4 regions of the Marinomonas sp. THO17 genome follow, and region 3 is predicted to be linked to each of the others. Evidence: predicted binding sites of a transcription regulator. Region 3 holds the regulator's gene; each other region holds the start of a gene.
What was found. The regulator sigma-54, encoded in region 3, starts transcription at its own class of promoters, with help from an activator protein. The targets are predictions, from matches to a motif close to TGGCACNNNNNTTGCTNT.
Positions count from the first base shown of each region.

Region 1: rutA (pyrimidine utilization protein A) is a predicted target of sigma-54. The motif match lies at 1,895-1,912, and genes of this name have one in related genera.
Region 2: glnT (type III glutamate--ammonia ligase) is a predicted target of sigma-54. The motif match lies at 963-980, and genes of this name have one in related genera.
Region 4: codB (cytosine permease) is a predicted target of sigma-54. The motif match lies at 1,608-1,625, and genes of this name have one in related genera.

Region 1 covers NZ_AP031575.1:1,483,697-1,487,889, reverse strand. The annotation lists gene rutB (pyrimidine utilization protein B) at 1-715, opposite strand, end outside; gene rutA (pyrimidine utilization protein A) at 718-1,800, opposite strand; gene ABXS85_RS07010 (methionine synthase) at 2,467-3,516, opposite strand; gene ABXS85_RS07005 (DUF1852 domain-containing protein) at 3,537-4,193, opposite strand, start outside.
Region 2 covers NZ_AP031575.1:2,060,500-2,064,692, reverse strand. The annotation lists gene ABXS85_RS09820 (metalloregulator ArsR/SmtB family transcription factor) at 1-31, opposite strand, end outside; gene ABXS85_RS09815 (XRE family transcriptional regulator) at 192-845, opposite strand; gene glnT (type III glutamate--ammonia ligase) at 1,089-2,423, shown strand; gene ABXS85_RS09805 (glutamine amidotransferase family protein) at 2,470-3,369, shown strand; gene ABXS85_RS09800 (protein glxC) at 3,382-4,065, shown strand; gene ABXS85_RS09795 (FMN-binding glutamate synthase family protein) at 4,084-4,193, shown strand, end outside.
Region 3 covers NZ_AP031575.1:198,976-203,168, forward strand. The annotation lists gene mgtE (magnesium transporter) at 1-531, opposite strand, end outside; gene ABXS85_RS00865 (HPr family phosphocarrier protein) at 537-806, opposite strand; gene ptsN (PTS IIA-like nitrogen regulatory protein PtsN) at 819-1,268, opposite strand; gene ABXS85_RS00875 (RNA polymerase factor sigma-54) at 1,284-2,768, opposite strand; gene lptB (LPS export ABC transporter ATP-binding protein) at 2,847-3,572, opposite strand; gene lptA (lipopolysaccharide transport periplasmic protein LptA) at 3,576-4,082, opposite strand; gene lptC (LPS export ABC transporter periplasmic protein LptC) at 4,066-4,193, opposite strand, start outside.
Region 4 covers NZ_AP031575.1:3,880,033-3,884,225, reverse strand. The annotation lists gene katG (catalase/peroxidase HPI) at 1-1,291, opposite strand, end outside; gene codB (cytosine permease) at 1,669-2,925, shown strand; gene ABXS85_RS18290 (PucR family transcriptional regulator ligand-binding domain-containing protein) at 2,922-4,163, shown strand; gene codA (cytosine deaminase) at 4,172-4,193, shown strand, end outside.

The DNA of each region.
Region 1 (4,193 bases), 1.3 Mb from region 3:
CTTGGTCACAAAAAGTGTCTACGTCAGAAACCCAGCCAAAGAAGGTTTCTATGTTGTATAAAGAAGCTTGTTGGATAGACTCCGAACCCGCCTGATGAGTTGCATCGGCTAAGACGACGCCAAAATATTCCAAGAAAAAGCCGTCTCGCAAAGTCGATTCCACGCACACATTGGTGGCGATGCCTGTAAAGACGAGGGTTTTGATTCCACGACTGCGCAGCATGCTGTCCAAGTTGGTGTTGTAAAAACCACTGTAGCGAGTTTTTGGAATAACAATGTCACCAGGTTGCGGGGCCAGTTCCTCTACCAGTTCATAATCCCACGTGCCTTTTGCTAACAAGGTTCCCATGAGTTCAGGTTGCTTACGCATGGTTTTTAAGGCGTTGGATTTGTACCAGTTGGGTGAGCCGGGGCCTCCTGCTTCTGTGTACTCTGGATCCCAACCATTTTGGAAGTAGACCACAGGCATGCCTGCGTTACGTGCCACATCCAATACTTTGGCGGTTTGCTGAATCACCGGGCCAGTGCTTGAAATATCAAACCCCGCACGATCCAAGTAACCGTTTTTGGTGGCGTATGCGTTTTGCATATCGACTACGATAATGGCAGTTTCTTTTAGATTAATGGTTAATGGCTCAGGTTTGGCTGGCAATATGATTTCATTAGCTTGAGTGCCATCGTAATAGCCTGATAATTTGAGTTCTTCAATGCTCATGTTTAAACCGCCGCTGCCTGAATGTGTTGACGGGATTTCATCAGCGGTTGGATTTTCTTACCATAATCGTCCATGCCTTGGATAAAGTCGTCGAAGGTTAATAACACGCCACCACAACCTGGTACGGTAGCAATTTCATCTAGCATAGCGGCGACTTTTTCATAAGAACCGACCAGCGTACCCATATTAAAATTCACCACCGACGTTGGGTTTGTCATATCTCGTACATTGGTATCCTTGCCTGATTTTTTATCCGCCGCACCTTGCTCCGTCATCCAATCTGTAGCTTCAAAATCTTGACCTTCTTTATAAAGTTCCCATTTCGCCATAGCCTTTTCATCCGTTTCATCGGCGATGACCATCATGAGTACAGCGGAATCAACATCACGTTCTGCTTTGGCAGCGGCTTCTTGTAATCTGGCTGCGGTAGGGGCAAAAGCGGTAGGAGTATTGACGCCTTTACCGAAACAGAAATTGTAGTTGGCATGATTGGCAGTGAACTCCATGCCGGATGCACTTTGTCCAGCACAAATAATCGGAATGTCACGGGAAGGTTTTGGCAGCATGCGGCAATCGTCCATTTGGAAGAATTCACCTTTGAAGTCGCTCTTGCCTGTTGTCCATAATTCTTTGACGACTTTGATGTATTCTTCAAGATAATTGTAGCGACTAGAGAAGTACTCATCGCCTGGCCACATGCCCATTTGAGAATATTCTGGTCGTTGCCAACCAGTTACTAGGTTAACGCCGAAGCGCCCATTAGAAATGGAATCAATGGTGGTTGCCATGCGTGCCATAATGGCAGGGGGGAGCACCAAGGTTGGCGCTGTTGCATAGAGTTGGATTTTACTGGTAACGGCCGCTAAGCCAGCCATTAGGGTGAAAGATTCAAGATTGTAGTCCCAAAATTCGGTTTCACCGCCGAAGCCTCTCAGTTTGATCATGGAAAGCGCGAAATCCATTCCATATTCTTCTGCTTTCATAACAATTTCTTTATTGAGATCAAAACTCGGTTTGTACTGAGGTGAGGTTTTTGAAATCAGCCAACCATTATTACCAATGGGGATAAATACGCCTACGTCCATAATTGCCTCTCTTGTCTTCTCTAGTTATTCATCATTTATAAAAACAGGGATTTGGTAGAATGAATTCATTCCTGACCATTTGATCAGTATTCATTTTGCATTAACTATGCCAATAAATTTTTCTTATAAATTACAAAGAGTTATGAAATGATTAAAAATCATTAGCTGACCATATGGTCGATATTGGATCAAAAAAGGCTTTCCTGCTCATTATTTGTGCAGTTGAATGTGAGTCGTTTAGCAGGGCAATGGATCCGCAGCCAACAGTGATTTGAAGCCAACAGTGATCCGCTGCAAATAAAGTGGAGAGTGAGGGGCATTTGTCATATTGGCCAAATAATTGATCGCCTAACTGGGGACAAGGCAAGTGATGCCTTTACCTTGTCCTTGGTTAAAACGTTAAGGAAGGTGCGAATAAGTCTTCTGAACATCAGTCTTATCAGAGAAACGGCCTATCAAGGCAAGAGTGAGCAGGAATGTTAATACCTTTCAATCACTCTTAACACAGAGAGGGCGTTTCTCTGAAAGACCCGAAGGGCGTGGGCTAAGCTCTCTTTATTCTTTGTTAAGCTTCTTGCCAATATGCTTATATTGGACAGCGAAACTTGCCTCGAATAAAAGAGAGTTATCCACACGCTGAAGTCAGTGGACTTGTTCGTACCTTCCTTAAGCAATCGACGCTTGTTTTTGCAAAGCAATTTCTTGTCGAACAATAGCCGCTCCGTCACTGAGTGCTTTTAATTTGGCGTTAGCAACTTTACGTGACAAAGGCGCCATGCCACAGTTGGTGCACGGGTAGAGTTTATCCACATCGACATATTTGAGTGCTTTACGCAGGGTGTCGGCGACTTCTTCAGGCGTTTCAATCTTATTAGTGGCAACGTCTATCGCACCAACCATGACTTTTTTGCCACGAATCAGTTCCAATAACTCGATTGGTACATGTGAGTTATGACATTCCAGTGAAATAATATCTATAGTGGATTGTTGTAGTTTGGGAAACACTTCTTCGTACTGACGCCATTCAGAGCCCAGCGTCTTTTTCCAGTCAGTATTGGCTTTGATGCCGTATCCATAACAAATATGGACTGCGGTTTCACAGCTCAGTCCTTCACAGGCTTTTTCTAAACAGGCAATGCCCCAATCATTCACATCATCAAAAAACACATTAAACGCAGGCTCATCAAATTGGATGATGTCCACGCCAGCGGCGGCTAATTCTTTAGCTTCTTGGTTGAGAATTTTGGCGAATTCCCAAGCCAACTTCTCGCGACTTTTATAATGGTCATCGTAGACTGTATCAATCATAGTCATAGGGCCGGGTAGAGCCCATTTGATAGGTTGTTTTGTCTGTTGACGTAAAAATTTGGCATGCTCAACAAAAACCGATTTTTGGCGTGACACGGGTCCCACTACAGTGGGGACACTGGCATCATAGCGATTGCGAATCCGAACGGTTTTTCGTTTTTCAAAATCCACTCCAGCAAGATGTTCAACAAAAGTGGTGACAAAATGTTGACGAGTTTGCTCGCCATCACTGACTATGTCGAGACCAGCGAATTTTTGTTCTTGTAGTGCAATTCTGAGCGCATCTTGCTGGCCTGTGTGCAGTTCCTCACCCTGTAATTTCCACGGTGACCATAATACTTCCGGTTGTGCTAGCCAAGTGGGTTTTGGCAAACTGCCAGCGCTTGAGGTAGGTAATATTGTATTCATAATACATTCTCTTCTCATATTTATTGACGTGATGAAACAGCATAATTATCTGACCACTGCTGCAATATCGCTTGATAGGGTTTAATGAAGTTTTCTTCGGCAAACTTGCCTTGCTGTACGGCAAGATGACTGCGTTCTTTTCTGTCATACACAATGTGTGTGAGTGAATGATCTGAGTTTTGCAAATTGGGTTGGTAATAATGACCAGCCACTGTGTTGGCGTTGTAAATCTCAGGTCGATAGATTTTCTGGAAGGTTTCCATGGTGCTAATGGTGCTGATTAGTTCAAGATTGGTGTAATCATTCAGCAAGTCACCAAAGTAATAAAATGCCAAAGGTGCAACACTGTTTGGTGGCATAAAGTAGCGAACCTTTAAACCCATTTTTTGAAAGTACTTTTCTGTCAAGGATGAGTCATTGGGCCGATATTCAAAGCCTAAGACAGGGTGTTCGTTTTCTGTTCTACGGTAAGTTTTGTTGTCCGAAACGCTCAAACAAATAATGGGCGGCTTATTGAATGCCTGCTGGTAGCTTGAGGAGCGAATAAAATGTTGGAAGAGTTTGCCATGCAGTTCGCCAAAGCCTTCTGGCACGCTGAACGATTCTTTATCTTTATTATGACTCGGCAATAGCACGCTAAAATCATAATCTCGTACATAAGAAGAAAAGTTATTGCC
Region 2 (4,193 bases), 1.9 Mb from region 3:
CCAAACATTTATAAAAAGCTAAGGGCGTCATAGTTTAAATATGTGATAAATAATATATGTGAAATTTCATATATATTTAATTGAAAGTCAAGCCCTAGTAGAGTTAGATGTACCCCTAATTAGGGCAGGATAGACCCTAAACTCAAGTAGATAGTATGCAGATAGGAGTCATAGCTTGATGTATTAGGTTACTATATATCGTTACTGTGAGTGATAAAAGATAACAGTTTGATAGGTACTTCAAGCAATTCTTCTGGCCCGTGTGGAATGCTGGAATCGAAAGATAAAGAATCCCCTTTTTCCATGTGGTAAAGCTTATTACCATGACGATACATGATCTCCCCTTCTAGAATATAAATAAACTCCTGACCGGGATGGGAAAATGTTGGGAATATTTCGCTTGCATCGTCCATCGTGATGAGAAAAGGCTCAACAATCTGAGTTTCACCGCGAGTGTAATTCAGTAGATGGTAAGTATGTCCTTTTTCTGTTCCTCTTCTTACTACTTCCATTCCTTGGCCTGCTTTTGTGTGTTGCGCCCCTCCTTCGGGACGGTCATAGTCGGCAAAGAGTTGTGAAATAGATAGGCCAATCGCATCACATAAACGTCCAAGGGTATCTAAGCTAGTCGATACTTGCGCGTTTTCTATTTTGCTTACCATGCCTTGACTGAGCTTTGCTATACGGGCGACATCGGCAATTTTCAGATTTTGAGCCATCCGCTTACGTTTTACTTGCATGGCAATATAGTCTTCCAATTTCAAGCGAGGGGATTGTTCTCTTTCTTGGCTAATTTCGCCCTCTTTAAGTGCTTTTATGTGTCTTGATGGTGCATCGCTTGTCATTTTCTTAAAACCCTTATTCTTCGTGTGCCCATTGTAGCAGCTTTTTTTTGAGCCATAGCCTAGTTGGCATAGGCTTATTTCTTTTTAGGAAAATAAATTTACTTAAAGAGAATGTCGTGGCAAGATATTTGCTTTCTTGTAAGGAATAATAATTTCCCTTTAGGAATTTTTCTAGCGAATAAGATAACAATCGCTTGCTTTGGATGTTCCATAAGTTGTCCAAATTAACTTAGGAGTAATGTAATGCAATATAACGAAGTCACAAGTTTTTTAGAAGCAAACAAAATCAAGTATGTACTTGCTCAGTTTGTTGACATTCATGGTGTGGCCAAAACTAAATCGGTACCGGCAAAAAACATTTTTGATGTGGTTGAAGAAGGCGCTGGTTTTGCCGGCTTTGCGGTTACAGGACTGGCGATGGAGCCTCATGGTCCTGATTTTCTCGCTCGTGGAGATCTTGCAACCTTGAGTATTGTTCCTTGGCAGCCAGGTTATGCGCGTCTCGCTTGTGATGGTTATGTCAATAACGCCCCTCATCCATACTGCTCGCGCGTAGTGCTAAAAAAACAATTGGCGCGTTTGGAGGAAAAAGGTTGGACACTGAACACCGGATTGGAGCCAGAGTTTTATTTATTTAAAAAGGGAGAAAGTGGGCAATTACTTCCGGTGGATTCATCGGATACCCTAGACAAGCCATGTTATGACTATAAAGGATTGTCGCGCTCACGAGAATTTTTGGAGCGATTAGTGGAAGCGCTTCAAGCGGTTGATTTTGATGTTTATCAAATAGACCACGAAGATGCGAATGGTCAGTTTGAAATCAATTATACCTACAGTGATGCTCTTGAGTCCGCGGATCGTTTTACTTTTGTTCGTATGGCCGCGGGTGAGATTGCCAATGATATGGGCATCATTTGTTCCTTTATGCCAAAACCTGCAGCGGACAAAACAGGCAATGGTATGCACTTCCATTTATCCATCACAGATGAATCTGGTAAAAATTTGTTTGGTGATGACAGTGATAAGCATGGTATGGGGCTATCAAAAATGGCTTATCACTTTACGGCCGGTATTCTTGCTCATGCCAAGGCAATTTGTGCCTTTGCAGCGCCAACAGTGAACTCATACAAGCGCTTGGTGGTTGGGGGTAATAGTTCTGGGGCAACTTGGGCGCCAGCTTATGAGTGTTATGGTGATAATAACCGCTCTGCTTTAATCCGTGTGCCATATGGTCGCTTAGAATTCCGTTTACCTGACTCAGGTTGTAACCCCTACCTTGTTCATGCTGCTTTGATTGCGGCGGGTTTAGATGGCATTGAGCGTGAGCTTGATCCCGGTGAACCAATGAATATCAACCTATACGATTTAACCCTTGAAGACATTATTGCGAAAAACATTTCCATTCTCCCGCAGACCCTAGGAGATGCCCTTGATGAGCTTGAGAAAGACACGGTTTTTGTTGAAGCAATGGGGCGTGACATTGTCGAAGAGTTTGTGAAAGTTAAGCGTGCCGAGTGGGGCGAATATTTACGCCATGTTTCTGATTGGGAACTCAAACACTACTCAGAATTTTTCTAATTGCTATCTGTTAGCAGGATAATTTAATTAAACAGAGGTTTCTGCCATGTGTGGAATAGTGGGTCTTTATCTGAAAAACGATAAATATGAAGGCAAATTGGGTGCGCTTTTTGAGCCCATGTTGGTCGCGATGACGGATCGTGGTCCGGACAGTGCAGGTTTTGCAATTTATGGTGATGATGTTGCCTCTGATTGGGTGAAGTTAACCTTACGTCATCCAAGTGACTCTTTTGATTGGGCTGGTCTTGCAGATCAATTGGCCACGGCATTGGCTTGTGAAGTGGACTGGATGCAGAACGCTAATGTGGCGGTGCTGAAAGTGAAAGCAACGGAAATAAGCGTTCGTGATTGGTTTGCTGAAAATGCTAAGGATGTGTTGATTTTGAGTGCGGGCCAATCGATTGAAATTCTAAAAGAAGTTGGGCTGCCGGAAAACATTGCTGCGAAATTTAACTTAGAGGGTATGAAAGGCAGTCATATTATTGGCCATACTCGCATGGCTACCGAGTCGGCAGTGACGATGGAGGGTAGCCATCCTTTTTCTACTGGATCCGATCTATGTCTGGTGCATAACGGCTCATTGTCGAACCACAACCGCCTGCGCGATAAATTGAAGCGCGAAGGTATCACATTTGAAACCGAAAATGATTCTGAGGTCGCAGCTGGTTACCTAACGTGGCGACTGAATAAGGGTGATTCGTTAAAAGTTGCGCTAGAAAATGCGTTGAAAGATCTAGATGGCTTTTTCACTTTCACCATAGGTACCAAAGATGGTTTTGCCGTAATGCGTGATCCTATTGCCTGTAAACCTGCGGTATTAGCGGAAACAGAAGACTATGTGGCGATGGCCTCTGAGTACCAAGCTTTGGCTTCATTGCCTGGTGTTGAAAATGCCACAGTGTGGGAACCAGAGCCAGCAAGATTCTACATTTGGGAACGCAAGTAGTAGGGGAATAACATGAAAACATTTGATTTAGCCACCAGCAGCATTCGTGAACTTAACCAGGCCCTGCATGCTCAACAGACCTCTCTTACTGAAAAAGAATGGCGCGTTACCAATTCCAAGGGAGATCACAATATTGCCGTTGGTTTAGACGCGGATTTGCAGGTCGATATCCACGGTCATGCTGGTTACTTCTGTGCTGGCATGAACAAAACAGCCAGTGTCACGGTTCATGGTAATGCCGGCCAAGGTCTGGCGGAGAATATGATGTCAGGCGTGGTACGTGTGAAAGGTGACGCATCACAAGCTGCTGGCGCGACCGCGCAAGGCGGTTTGTTGGTCATTGAAGGCAATGCCGGGGCCCGTTGTGGTATTTCCATGAAAGGTGTGGACATAGTTGTCAAAGGCAGTGTGGGCCACATGAGTTGTTTTATGGGGCAATCTGGTTCTCTTGTAGTGTGTGGCGATGCGGGTGAAGCCTTGGGTGACTCGCTTTATGAAGTGCATATTTACGTTAAAGGTGAAGTGAAATCACTTGGCGCGGATTGCATTCAAAAAGAAATGCGACCAGAACATCTTGAAGAACTTAGCGGACTACTGGCTAAAGCAGGAGTGGATGAAGACCCTGCTTCTTTTAAGCGATATGGCTCGGCGCGTCAGCTTTATACCTTCAAAGTTGACAACGCATCGGCATACTAGATAACAGAGGTGACAAGCATGAGTAACGAATCCAATTACAATACAAGCTTAAGAGAATCCGCCACATTTGACCGTGCCACCATGGCGGAAATACGCCGTGCGGCCAATACAGGAATTTATGATATTCG
Region 3 (4,193 bases):
ACGGCTAACGACCAACAGGTTATCCGTCATATCTGGTAAGGTATTGTGACGACGTAAATAGCGGAATACGATATCCACAGTGATGTTCGGACGAATGGTGATGGTGTCCGTGTTCATCAAGCCACCCGCTGAATCCTCAGAGTAGCTCAGTAGGGTTTCGACACGGGTTCTGTCTTGCGCCGTCATAGACGCAAGAACTTCTTTTACGACCGTTTCAGGTAAGTGTTGTAATAAGTCGGCAAGGTCATCACTTTCAAAATGTTCTGATACTGCAACCAAGCGCTCAGTATCCATTTCTTTTAGGAACTGGACACCTATGTCTTCACTTAGATATTGAAGTACTTCCCCCTCGTTTTTAGAGTCAATTAACTCCCAAAGTAATTTACGCTCTTTTGGGGGGGAAGATTCGAGTAAACGGGCTACATCTTGTGCAGGTAGGGCGCCGTTAAGCAGGTATCGCGTCTGCATAGTTGCCCCAGACTCAAGGGACTCACTAACGGTCTGCAGATGGCTTAACGTTTTTTCAGACATGGAAACTACTCGTCTTCACCAAAACGATCATTAATCAAAGCCAAGACGGCTTTAATCGCTTCTTCCTCATCTTCTCCATTGGTTTTAACAGTGATTTCAGTACCTTTGCCTGCCGCCAACATCATCATTGCCATGATGCTTTTGCCGTCAACATTACGACCGTCCTTCTCAATGGTGATGTCACATGAGAAACGTGATGTGGTTTCAACCAGCTTGCCTGCTGCGCGGGCATGCAGGCCAAGCTTGTTGATAATAGTAATGGATTCTTCCTGCATGCTGTCTCATCCTTATATTAAAGATTCAAAGCTAGTGTATAACTCTTCATTGGTTTTTGCGTTACGAAGTTCTGCTAGTGCGTCAGGTGACTGCGCCAATTCAGCAATTTGCGCTAGAGTCGATAAGTGTTGATCGCATTCGTGAGGTGGCACAATTAAGGCGAAGATCAAGTCAACACTCTGTTTGTCGACAGAGTCAAAGTCAATGGGGCTTTGTAGTGACATAACAACAACGGCCGTACGATTGGCAGATTCTAGACGGCAATGCGGGATGGCAATGCCATTGCCTATGCCGGTGCTACCTAATTTTTCACGTGCCAACAAGGCGTCATAGACAGCTTCATTATCACAGTGTAGGCGGTTAGAAGTGATCTCCGCCAAACTTTCAAGAACCCGTTTTTTACTAACAATGTCTTGTTTAGCAAGCACCAGATCGGCTTTTAATAGTGAATTTAATGGCATGATACTTAATACCTGTTAAATCAATCTTTTTCGTTCATTGGAAGGCGGTATATTCATCGCCTCACGATATTTGGCAACGGTGCGTCTTGCTACTTGAATGCCTTGGTCCGCCAAGATGGTTGCTAATTTATTATCACTAAGTGGTTTCTTAGCAGGTTCATCAGCAACCAATTTTTTAATCATAGCGCGTATGGCGGTAGAAGAACATTCACCGCCTGACGCAGTATTAACATGGCTTGAAAAGAAGTATTTCAATTCAAAAATGCCTTTTGGTGTATGCATGTATTTTTGTGTAGTGACACGAGAAATAGTTGATTCATGCATGCCTACTTCTTCGGCAACATCATGTAATACCATAGGTTTCATGGCTTCTTCGCCAAGTTCGAAGAAATCAATCTGGCGACTCACAATACAGCTGGCTACTTTTAGCAGAGTTTCATTACGACTTTGTAAACTCTTCATAAACCATTTAGCTTCTTGTAAGGAATTTTTGATGTAGCTTACATCTTCTGCTGTAGAGGCCGTGTTGGCCATCGCAGAATAGGTTTCGTTAATCTTGATCGGCGGTAAAGCGTCATTATTCAATTCGACTTGCCAAATGCCGTTACGCTTTTTAACTGACACATCTGGTATGACATAATCCGTGTCGTCTTCATCAATGGCGGAACCTGGGCGCGGATTGAGTTGTTGGATAAGGTGAATAACTTCTTTAAGCGCTTCGTCTTTAAGCTTGGTTTTACGGCTTAACTGCACAAAATCTCGACTGCCTAGCAGATTTAAATAATGGCTGATCAAGTTTTGTGTGCTTCTGAATAAAGGGTGGTCTTGGAAAGCTTCTAATTGCACTAGCAGACAATCCCGTAAATCAATAGAGCATACGCCGACCGGATCAAAGCGTTGTAATCTGTGCTGAACAGCTTGGATTTCATCCAGTTCAAGGTCTTCTAGATCACCTGTGAGAGATTCTAGAATGTCTTCTAATGGCATGCTCAGATAACCGTCAGGCTGAACGCAATCAACAATCGCGTAAGCAATCTCCAAGTCACGGTCTGACATGTGAGTAAGATTGAGCTGCCAAATTAAATGGTCTTGAATACTCTCTGCTGGAGCATTACGACTCTCAAAGTCCATTTCATTATCGAAGCTAGTCACATCGCTTACTGCGGCTGAGCTTTGATAGGTATCATCCCAGTTGCTATCAATTGACAACTCTTCTGGGATACTTTCCGTCCATTCTGATTCTAATCGGGCTTCTTCGGCTGACTCACTGTTTGCCTTTTCTTTGCTTGTATCGTTTTCGACTTTAGATTCAATGCTGGCTGGTAAGTCGATGGCGGTTAAGTCGTCGTCATCTAATTCCAGCAAAGGATTGGATTCAAGGAATTCATGAATTTCTTGTTTTAAATCCAATGTCGAAAGTTGCAGCAAGCGAATGGCTTGTTGCAACTGCGGGGTCATGGTTAATTGTTGACCGAGCTTTAGCTGTAAAGACTGCTTCATGGAGCAACTCTGTCTGATTTAATAAATAATTGGAACGAGTTATGCATACTACTCCCTTTCTACAACAATGATAAGGGGTTACAGGCGGAAGTCGTCGCCTAAATAGACTTTTTTTACTTGTTCGTTGTTAATTACTTCACTGGCATCACCAGAAGCTATGATGTAACCATTGCCTACAATGTAAGCTTTGTCACAAATATCCAGCGTTTCCCTTACATTGTGGTCGGTAATTAAAACGCCAATGCCGTTGTCTTGTAAATGTTTAATAATCAGCTTTATATCGCCTACAGAAATTGGATCAACCCCTGCGAAAGGTTCGTCTAATAATATGAATTTAGGATTCATTGCCAAAGCACGTGCAATTTCAACTCTACGCCGTTCGCCACCAGAAAGGGCCATGCCTAAATTTTTACGAATATGAGTGATGTTGAATTCTTCCAGCAATGATTCTAGACGTTCTTTCTGCTCAGTTTTAGACAGTTCTTTACGGGTTTCTAAAATGGCTGAAATATTGTCTTCAACGGACATTTTTCTGAAAATAGAGGCCTCTTGCGGCAAATATCCCACCCCTTTTTGGGCTCGTACATGCATGGCATCTTGAGTAATGTCCTGGTCGTCGATAAAAATTCCCCCAGCATCATTGGCAACCATACCGACTATCATATAAAAACATGTCGTTTTACCCGCGCCATTTGGGCCTAGCAAGCCAACGGCTTGACCCGATTCAACAGCAACGGAGACATCCTTCACAACAGGGCGTTTTTTGTAACTTTTAGCTAGGTGTTTTGCTTCCAGTCGAGCCATGAATTAGTTTGCCTTGCTTGTTTGTGGTTGTAAGGTCATAGATACACGACCGGAATCTTTTTTCTCAGCGCTGAATGTGCCGTCATTGATCATGTATAAAATATAGTCTGCAGAGATGGAGTTTTGCATTCGACTTAGGTAGCCCTCACCAATGATTTCAAGTTTACCTTCATCTGTGGAGTAATGAATTTCATTGCCTTTGCTGATAACGATATTACCACTCCAGTCTATTTGCTGGCTGAATTTAGCTGGAGTGCCGGAAGCCTCTAAACTACTGAATTGTCGAGTTTCAGGGTTGCTCATTACTTTTAAATACTGGGCTTGAATTTCAATCGAACCTTGTTTAACAATGACGTTCCCTTTGTAAATTGCTTGCCCTGTATTTTGGTCAAAGGAAGCTTCGTCTGCTTGAATCTCTAGTGGTTTTTCAATGTCGTTAGGTAGAGCAAGGCTGTATTGACTTAATGTTATCAGAGTAATTAAACCAGATAATTTAGTGAGTTGTTTCATAATTTCCTCGTACTGATCCTGTCATAACGACTTCTTCAGAATTGATATAAGTAATAATTTTGCCTGCAGAAGTTTTGCCTTGAGAAGAGATAAGAATTGCATCTCCTTGGC
Region 4 (4,193 bases), 240 kb from region 3:
AAATCAATTCCTCACTTGGTACCAAAGGTCCTAGGTAACGCTCAATCGGCCCCATATCACGGTGTGTTAATTTAAACCAAGCTCGGGCAAAAGCATCTGCTAACTGGTCTGGGTTCTCGTAGAAACGTTGCGAAATTTCTGCATAGACAGGATCAACTTTTAGAGCCATGTCAGCCGTCGACATCATAGGCGCATGACGTTTCGTCGCATCATGTGCATCAGGCACCGCATCGGCTAGAGCGCCACCCTTTGGCGTCCATTGCTGCGCCCCAGCAGGACTGGTGGTTAATTCCCACTCATTGTTCAATAGGGTGTCAAAATAACCGTTATCCCATTGAATTGGATTCGGCGTCCAAGCGCCTTCCAAACCACTGGAAATGGTATCTACACCATGCCCACTACCCTGACTGTTGCGCCAGCCAAAACCTTGTTCGGCAATGTCTGCCGCTTCTGGATCTGGGCCCACCTGAGCAGCATCACCGGCACCATGAGTTTTACCAAAGGTGTGACCACCAGCCACCAAAGCTACAGTTTCTTCGTCGTTCATCGCCATGCGTTCAAAAGTATCACGAATATCAAACGCCGATGCCAATGGATCAGGTTGGCCATTTGGCCCTTCTGGGTTAACGTAAATTAAGCCCATTTGTACTGCCGCAAGAGGATTTTCCAATTCGCGCTCACCTGAATAACGTTCGTCATCTAACCAAGTAGTTTCCGTTCCCCAATAAATATCGTCTTCTGGTTCCCATACATCCACACGGCCACCCGCGAAGCCAAAGGTTTTAAAGCCCATTGACTCCAACGCGCAATTGCCCGCAAGAATCATTAAGTCTGCCCAGGAAATCTTACGACCGTATTTTTGTTTAATTGGCCATAAAAGGCGACGCGCTTTGTCTAGGTTAACATTATCCGGCCAGCTATTAAGTGGTGCGAAACGCTGGGTGCCAGAACTGGCGCCACCACGACCATCTGCGGTTCGATAAGTACCGGCACTGTGCCAAGCCATACGAATAAAGAAAGGACCATAATGTCCATAATCTGCAGGCCACCAATCTTGTGAGTCCGTCATCAAGGCATACAGATCTTGTCGCACTGCCTCTAAATCCAAACTGTTAAAAGCTTCAGCATAATCAAAGTCGCCCCCCATTGGGTTCGACTCTTGCGAGTGTTGGTGCAGAATTTTAAGGTTCAGCTGATTGGGCCACCAATCTTTATTAGTGGTACCACGGCTTGCGGTTTGTGTTGCCATTCCAGCCCCATGGGGAAATGGGCATTTGCTTTCATTAGACATAACCTTCTCCTACTTTTTTATTTTCCTAAGTTGGTGACTGAACTTACTCAGGATAACGGCAATAAAATGGATGCAAGTGGATTACTCCACATCGTTCTAATATTTATAGGACTATTAGCTAACAACATCTAATAAATAAAAACTAACGATGTGATAGGCTTGCTCCAATTAACGTCATAAATCGGTGCATTAAGCGACTGATTTTTTCATAGCTATAAAGCAAGATAGAAGGAAGTTGTCTAGATTGCCTAAGATGATTGCACATTTATTGGTCATATTGCCAAAAATCTTTCCATCTTCTATTCATTTTTAAAACTGGTTCATAAGTTGCTTATCAATAATCTGTAAGTATCAATAAGATGCATTAGGAGAGTGTAATGAACCAATCTGATTATCCGTTATCTGAAGTGCCACAAAGTGCACGTCGTGGCTTATTGCCTATGGCGTTTGTGTTGCTGGGTTTTACCTTTTTCACCGCCACCATGTGGGCTGGAGGAAGCTTAGGTAAAGCTTTTTCTTTCTCAGAGCTCTTGTGGGTGATATTGCTAGGCAATTTCTTACTTGGCGCTTACGCCTCTGTGCTTGCTTATATTGCCTTTAAAAGTGGTTTAAATAGCGTGCTGATGGGGCGTTATTGCTTTGGCGAAGTCGGTAGTAAGCTGTCGGACTTCGTGTTGGGCTTCACTCAAATAGGTTGGTACGCTTGGGGAACCGCTACCCTTGCTATTGTACTGGTTAAAGTCACCGGTATCAGCGAAAGCTGGCAAACACCTTTGATGATACTATTTGGTATGGCCTTCTGTATTACTGCCATGATAGGTTTCAAAGGCATGGACATCTTATCGCGTTTTGCCGTGCCTTTAATGCTGATCTTTATTTTAATCAGCCTCTATACAGGCTTAGTGGATGTGGGCGGTATGGCTGGTCTACTAAACATAGAAACTTCAGAGAGCCTGAGCTTCACCGCTGCGGTTACCATAGTAATTGGTACTTTTATCAGTGGCGGCACGCAAGCCACCAACTGGAGCCGTTTTGCCAGCAGTGGTAAGGTTGCCATTATCGCTACTATGGCGGCCTTTTTCATTGGCAATGGTCTGATGGTACTGACTGGTGCTCTCGGCACTCTAATCTATCAACAAGCTGACATTGTGGATGTCATGTTAGCGCAAGGCTTTTTGGTACTGGCAGTGCTAATGTTGTTCATGAACATTTGGACAACGCAAGACAACACGATTTACAACTTTGCCGTAGCTGGCTGTAATTTGTTGCGCACCGATAAGCGTCGCACTGTCACACTGGTTGGCGCGGCCATTGGCACCCTACTTGCCGTTTTTGGCATGTACAACTTTTTGATTCCCTTTTTGATCTTACTCGGAACCTTTATCCCACCTATTGGTGGCATTATCATGGCGGATTTCTGGGTACGTCATAAGGGTCAGTACCCAAGTCTTGCATCCAGTCAACTCCCTGCTTTCCATTGGCCTGGATTAATAACCTATGTTATCGCCTCAGCCGCCGCATACGCGTCACCAGTAATGCCACCTATTGTGGGGGTAATCTCTGCCGTCCTGATCTATGCTGTATTGACTATGATTACTCAAAACCAACCTAAGACAGCCATTAAGCATTCATGAGCATCAGTTGTGCCGATATACCTAAACTACCTGGCCTTGAAAGCATCACCTTTCGAGCAGGGTTAACCGGAGGCCAACGCATAGTGCGTTGGCCTTATGTCGCAGAAAACGAATCCATTCAAGCATGGGTTAGCGGTGGTGAATTGGTATTTGTTACTGGTATCAATCATACCCGTGACGAAACCAACCTGTGTCAGCTTATTCATGAGGCGGCGCAAAGTCATGTGGCCGGTATGGTCATCTTAACTGGCCCTGAGTTTATTCAAAAAATTCCTAAGTCCGTATTGGAATTAGCCAATCATTATCAGATACCTTTATTTGAACAACCTTACAATTTAAAAATGGTGGTGGTGACAGAAATCATCAGTAACGCCATTGTGCAAGATAACTTACTAGGAAAATCTGTTCGCTTGTTTTTAAGCAAACTCATTAACGGCTTTCAACAAGCGCCTGAGCTGATTCATCTAAGAGCCAAGGATCTTGGTATCAGCAGTCATTCAGCCTTTGTTAGTTTATGTTTGAGTTATCGTCTGAAGGATGACACACAAGTCCCTTCTGCCAACACGCAGCTTCAACAACATCAGCACATTGAACAAGCGTTAGAAGCCCTGTTAAAACGCCGCCATATCGAGTGGCCAGTCTTGTCCGACGAGAAAGGCTTATTAGCAGTTTGGCCAACACAAAAAAATGAAATTACCGAACTCTATGAGGACCTAGCGCAACTGCGTGAACGTCTACAAATTCACTTTCCAGATCTGGCTTTGAGTATGGGGGTGAGCAGTCAAAAACAAGGCTTGGAAGATTTATCTGAAGCGGTTGAAGAAGCCAGACAAGCTTTGCAATTTGCGATAAAACACCCACATCAAAAACTCTTTTTCTATGAACAACTGGGCATAGCCCAATTATTTGCAGCCATCCCACAACGCAATATGCTCGCCGAGTTTTGCAAACAGCATCTAGGAAATTTGTGCTTTTGCCGTGACGCTGCCAGTTTAGAAATGAAAAATACCCTAGAGCACTATTTCAATCACTTTGGGCATTTACAACAAACCGCCGATGCCATGGACATTCATCGTAATACCTTGAGCTATCGTTTAGGGCGTATTGAGCAAAAGCTCGGCTATTCCTTACAAGACCCTTTCAGTCGGCTCAATCTACAAAACGCTCTGTTGATCGAGCAAATTTTATTTCATCATCATAATTTGGATGGTCAAAGTCGAATTTTGGCCGAGGATTAAGGACACTTATGCAAATTATTAACGCCCGTT